2 regions of the Dorea amylophila genome follow, and region 2 is predicted to be linked to the other one. Evidence: riboswitches for the same ligand, from Rfam matches in the RefSeq annotation. Region 2 holds a riboswitch; the other holds the start of a gene.
The links. A riboswitch is a leader RNA that binds a small molecule or an ion and turns the genes downstream of it on or off. The one in region 2 is predicted to bind glycine.
Positions count from the first base shown of each region.

Region 1 (3,216 bases), on a different contig from region 2:
ATACTGTACCGGAAGAAGATATCCCCCAAATTCTACAATCTTTCCACCGGCTTTTACATGCGCATCATAAAGTGGAGTCTTTAATTCCATTGCCAACACCTCCTAGTTGTAAAGTGGATACTTACCACAGATTTCATTTACTGCTTCACGGATCTCATCTGCTTTTGTATCAAAATCTGTAACCGTCATCTTGATCAGTTTTGCGATGGTCTTCATATCTTCTTCTTTCAGACCTCTCGTTGTCACTGCCGGTGTTCCGATACGGATTCCGCTTGTCACAAACGGGCTGGCCGGATCGTTCGGCACTGCATTTTTATTAACTGTGATATAGACTTCATCCAGTCTGTTCTGCAGCTCTTTTCCTGTGATATTCATATTCTGCAGATCCACTAACATCAGATGATTGTCTGTTCCGCCACTTACCAGATTGAATCCTTCGTCGATCATTGCCTGTGCAAGTGCTTTCGCATTTTTGATCACCTGCTGCTGATATTCTTTGAACTCCGGTTTTAAAGCTTCTCCGAAACAGATGGCCTTTGCAGCAATAATATGCATTAGTGGTCCTCCCTGTGTTCCAGGGAAAATGGCTTTGTTGATCGCTTTTGCGTATTTCTCTTTACACATGATCATACCGCCTCTCGGACCTCTGAGCGTCTTATGCGTGGTCGTGGTTACAACATCTGCGTATGGAACCGGACTCTGGTGCAGTCCAGCTGCCACAAGTCCTGCAATGTGTGCCATATCTACAAACAGATATGCTCCTACCTCCTTTGCGATATCTTCAAAGATATCAAACCGGATCTCTCTCGGATATGCAGATGCGCCTGCAACGATCATCTTTGGTTTGCATTCCTGTGCGATCTTACGGATCTCATCGTAATCCAGATATCCATCGTCGTTCACATTATATGGTACGAAATGATATAAGATTCCGGATAAATTCACCGGTGAACCATGTGTCAGGTGTCCGCCATGTGCAAGGTTCAGACCCATAACGGTATCGCCTGGTTCGAGAAGTGCCTGATACACTGCAGTATTGGCATTGGCTCCGGAATGCGGCTGTACACATACATGCTCACATCCAAATAATTCTTTTGCTCTTTCAATTGCCAGATTCTCCAGAATGTCTACATCTTCGCATCCGCCGTAATATCTTTTTCCCGGATAACCTTCTGCATACTTATTGGTCGGTACGGTTCCCATTGCCAGCATCACTGCCGGGCTTACAATATTTTCAGATGCGATCAGTTCCAGATTTCTTCTCTGTCTGCCAAGCTCTAATGAAAGTGCTTCCCCAACTTCTTTGTCACATTCTGTGATGTAATTTGTTACATCTTCGATTCTGTTCATTTTTGTTTTACCTCCTTCGGAATCTGCCTGCTTTTCATGCCCATTCCCCATTTTGAGCACTAAAAAAGCAGGCAAAAAATACTTTCTTTTCAAAAGTGTTTTTTGTCTGCCTCTGTCCTTTTACCTGAAAGATTACTTCTTCGGTACAATTCTTATTGTTCTCCAGAGCGTCGTCCGAATTCGTTCCATTTTACCTGAGAGTTTCTGCATGCCCCTTCGGCTCCTATGCTGCGTGCTATCTCCACTTTCTCATTTATGCACTTTGTACATAGGTATCTCACAAATTCATCCATCAACTATGCAATTAGCATAACAGGTTATCTTCTCTAAGTCAACATTAAATCCATAAGTTAATTTTTTATCACAAAAATGGTATCTTCTAAAGTTTATTCACTGCTTCCGCAAGATAATCATTGCTTACTTCTGCAAAGTTCTCATTCTCCACTGCCTCTGCAAGACTTGCATCGATCGGCATCTTACCGATGACCGGAACGCCGAGTTCTTCTGCCACTTCGTCGATGTGGCTCTCGCCGAATACGGAGATCTTACGTCCGCAGTCCGGACATTCCAGATAACTGTAGTTCTCCACGATTCCGAGTACCGGGATATCCATCTGTCCTGCCATGTTGTAAGCTTTCTTTACGATCATGCGTACCAGATCCTGCGGAGAAGTTACGATCACGATGCCTTCTACCGGAAGGGACTGGAATACGGTAAGCGGTACATCACCGGTTCCCGGCGGCATGTCTACGAAGAGATAATCCAGTTCTCCCCATGCAACATCTGTCCAGAACTGTGTGACAACACCTGAAATGACCGGACCTCTCCAGATAACCGGAGCATCTTCTTCCGGAAGTAAAAGGTTGATGGACATGATCTTCGTTCCATCCTTTGCCTCACATGGGAAAATATTTTCTCCATCCCCTTTTGCTTTTTCATGGATTCCATACATCTTCGGAATGGATGGACCTGTGATATCTGCGTCCATGATACCTACAGAAAATCCCTGTTCTCTCATCAGCCTTGCAAGCGATGCGGTAACCATAGATTTTCCAACACCGCCTTTTCCGCTGACAACTGCGATCACATGGTTGATGTGTGATTTTTTATTTTCCGGTTTGATCAGACTCTGCGGTTTGCTTCCGCATTCACCTGCATGGGAACAGCCCGCACAATCGGACGGACTGCAGCCTGTTTTTTGTTCTTCTGCCATTTGTCTTACTCCTCTACAGCCGCAATAAGTTCTACTTCACACAGAACTCCCTTTGGAAGTGTCTTTACTGCAACACAGCTTCTTGCCGGTTTTGATGTAAAGTATTTTCCATATACTTCGTTGAATGCTGCAAAGTCACTCATATCTGCAAGAAAGCATGTTGTCTTTAATACCTTGTCAAATGATGTTCCAGCTTCTTTTAAGACCTCTCCTAAGTTCTTGCATACCTGCTCTGTCTGTGCTTCAATTGTAGTTGCTTCTACATCATTCACTTCCGGATTGATTGCGATCTGTCCTGCTGTATACAGTACTCCGTTGTGTACATATCCTTGTGAGTATGGTCCAAGTGCCTTTGGTGCTTTTTCTGTTGCTACGATTTTCATAATGTTATTTCTCCTTTGCTACTTCATATAATTTCTGTGCAATACACACATCAAATAATCCCATTCCAACCGATTTGAAATATGTTGTCTGACCTTCTTTGATCTCTTTTTCCCCCGATACGAGATATTCATGCATCAGTTTTATGCGGTCTTTTGTAAGTTTTCCACTTGCCAGGGGCTGGCTTAGATCTCCGCTTTCCTCACATGCGTATGGCAGTTCAATGTATACATTGTCCACCAGATCCAGTACTGCATCCGGGATTTCCCTCA
Region 1 is NZ_JAOQJW010000002.1:177,751-180,966, reverse strand. Features, by position in the region: gene gcvT (glycine cleavage system aminomethyltransferase GcvT) at 1-90, opposite strand, end outside; gene OCV72_RS01930 (serine hydroxymethyltransferase) at 103-1,350, opposite strand; glycine riboswitch at 1,453-1,526, opposite strand; gene OCV72_RS01925 (Mrp/NBP35 family ATP-binding protein) at 1,730-2,563, opposite strand; gene OCV72_RS01920 (RidA family protein) at 2,569-2,946, opposite strand; gene OCV72_RS01915 (ornithine cyclodeaminase family protein) at 2,951-3,216, opposite strand, start outside.
Region 1: linked by a shared signal. The riboswitch ahead of OCV72_RS01930 (serine hydroxymethyltransferase) and the one ahead of OCV72_RS10090 (GrdX family protein) in region 2 are both predicted to bind glycine.

Region 2 (3,216 bases):
TACCAAATCCTTCCTGTGATACGATAACGCCATCCAGATCTAACATCTTACACAGTTTTGCTGTCCAGTCAGAAGATCTTTCTTTATCTGCAAGGTATACATTTTCATTTGTAATGATCTGACATACAAAGTTCAGTGTCTTTCCATGTTCTTCAAACAGATCATGAACAACCGGATTATTCTCATGTACATATGTAGGATTCTTATCACATGCAGATACACAGTTACCGGAAACGATTGCTCCGTCCATGATCTCTGTAGGACTTAAAATTGTAGGAAGTGTCTTCTTTGCATCCACTCCGTATACATAAGTGTCATGTAAGAGTCCCTGGCTTTGAAGCATCTGGACATATGCAACTCTCGGAAGATCCGGATACTGTGTGATTCCTTCTTTGATACCGCATGTCTCATATACTTTTGTCTCATCCGGTGTAAGATTCCGTGCTAATTCTCCGATGTACGCTGCAACCCTGAATCCCGCGAAACGGACTGCCTTTTCATATTCATGCTGTTTGATTCCCTCTACAGGTTCACAGACCATAACAAGATTCAATGTCTTGGAAAATGGTGTGTAATCAGCTCCCGGTCCGGTCATGTCAATGATACCTTCCTGGAAACCGACGATTCTTCCTGCTGTTACAACAGCCATTCCTTTTAATGCATATGTCTTTCCGGAACCAACGGTATCAACTTTTGAAATAATTCCCGGGAATACCCCGCCTTTTCCCTCAACTTTTACTCTTGGTTCGATCACATCTTTTACCGGTGTGATTCTTACTGATTCCCCTGGTTTCGCAATATCAAAAGTGACTGTTTTGATATGCTCATCTTCCAATGCTACCGCTTTTACAGCTCCTTTATCTACATACAGGATTCCATCTTCAATCTTTGATGTATCCGCAAACTGGATATCCTTAATGTAAATATTCCCCATTTCTAATCTCACGATCTTTTCCTCCTTTTTTCATCTTCTTTTATAAAACGCTGCCCGTTTTACAACCTCTTTTATCACTGTCTTCTACCAGACATCCGCAGACGCCAGTCCGCTCTCTAATAAAGTCCAGTCAACCAATTGAAAATCCTTATAAACTTCTTCTTTGTAATACTTACTTTTATCTTGAAATTTCTGACATACCAGAATCGCATTTTCAATCAATCTGACAGATTCCCCATCCACCTTCTCCTTTCTCTCAGATATCAGCACAGATTTGTACGGTGTTTCCTTTGGTTTTACACTTCCTGATAATGGATGTGTCAATAATCTGTGGCCTTCGTAAATTCTGTCCCTTACTACCTTCAGAAGTTCTTCATAAGAGAGTTCCAGATAGATTACCTCATGTGTATCATCCAGCCTGGATCGTACAAGCGGATTATTTGTGATCACCATATACTTACTCATTCATGTCCATCCTCTCTTATGTTATTTCAACCAGCCTTAGAAAATAAAAAGGACGCTCCACGCCAGTTACTGCGTTCAAACGTCCTTTTCTGTCTTTCGTCCTGTTAAATCTAATTCCTCTTACAGTACAAGATTCAGAATGTAGTCCCTTTCTCCGTCCTTTTGCCTGAAAGTTTCGTCCGGTTTTTCCACATTTTTTTCGATACCGGTTTGCCTCTTCGGCGGCTGCCCTGGCAGCTCTCTCTTGAGAAATATCATCCCACTCTTCTTTTCAGTTATAGAAAATTTTTATATCATTTATTTTCTTCCTCTATATTACATCATTGTTATTTATATTGCAATACTTTATCTTTTTTTATCTTTTTTTAGTTGTTTTGAACAATTATGTAATCTGATTTTTGTATATTTTTCTATTTTCCCTCCGTTTTTCGTTTTCACTTATTCATTATTCACAAAGTCTTTTTTCTTTATTTTACTTTTTTATTTTTTAAGAAATTATGATAGTAATCGTCATGCAATTCTTTCATCTGGCTGCTCAGGAAGAACAATGCAAGAATATTAGGAATTACCATCAATGAATTGAAACAGTCTGCCATATTCCATACCAAATCAACCTGTGCAAGTGAACCTAACAATACACAGAGCGAAACCAGAACCGCATACGGCTTTACTGCATTTTTTCCAAATAAATATTTCACATTGGCCTGCCCAAAGAAATACCAGCCAATAATCGTCGAAAATGCGAAAAAGAACATACAGATTGCAATAAATACATTACCGAATTTTCCGAATACACTCGAAAATGCATACTGGCTGAGCGCTGTACCTGTAAGCCCTGTCGGAATCGACTGTGTTGTAATAATCACCAGTGCCGTCAGATTCAGAATTACAAAGGTATCAATGAATACACCGATCATTGCTACAAATCCCTGCTCTACCGGATGTTCTACTTTCGCTACCGCATGTGCGTGAGGCGTCGATCCCATACCTGCTTCATTCGAGAACAGTCCTCTTGCCACACCTTTTGTGAGTGCAAGCTTTACCGTTGCTCCCACTGCTCCGCCACTGACTGCAGACGGTTTAAAAGCACCTACAACGATAGAATAAAATGCATATGGGATTTCTTTAAAGTTTGCAAAGATTACAATCAGTGATCCGATAATATAAAAACATGCCATGATTGGAACAATCGTCTCTGTAACTTTTGCAATTCTGGAAATTCCTCCGACAAATACAAACAATGCGATAACCGCTATAATGATCCCCACCACTATCTGTGGTATACCAAATGCAGTATGAAATGCTGACGCTATCGAGTTGGACTGTACCGCATTTCCCATAAATCCCAGTGCAAAAATGATCAGAACAGAAAAGACAGCTGCCAGGATTTTTCCAAAAGTACCTTTGAAAGCCGCCTGGATATAATAAACCGGTCCGCCTGTTACATGCCCGTCTTTTCCTACATGCTTATATTTCTGAGCCATAATAGCTTCTCCGAAAATGGTCGCCATTCCAAGAAATGCCGCAATCCACATCCAGAAAATCGCTCCCGGTCCGCCTATTGCCAATGCTGTTGCCGCTCCTGCAATATTCCCCGTTCCTACCTGTGCTGCAATAGCCGTTGCAAGTGCCTGAAATGATGACATACCGTCTTTTCCCGCCGTTCCTTTTTTCGAAAACAGTCCGCCAAACGTTCTTTTCCACCCGGCCTTAAATCCACGTATCTGGATAAATCCGAGCCGGATCGTAAATATAACACCTCCTCCTAACAGCAGAATGATCAAAATATAATCTGCCAGATAATGTTGAATCAATAA
Region 2 is NZ_JAOQJW010000014.1:69,995-73,210, reverse strand. Features, by position in the region: gene OCV72_RS10095 (glycine/sarcosine/betaine reductase component B subunit) at 1-946, opposite strand, end outside; gene OCV72_RS10090 (GrdX family protein) at 1,019-1,399, opposite strand; glycine riboswitch at 1,544-1,656, opposite strand; gene OCV72_RS10085 (alanine/glycine:cation symporter family protein) at 1,867-3,216, opposite strand, start outside.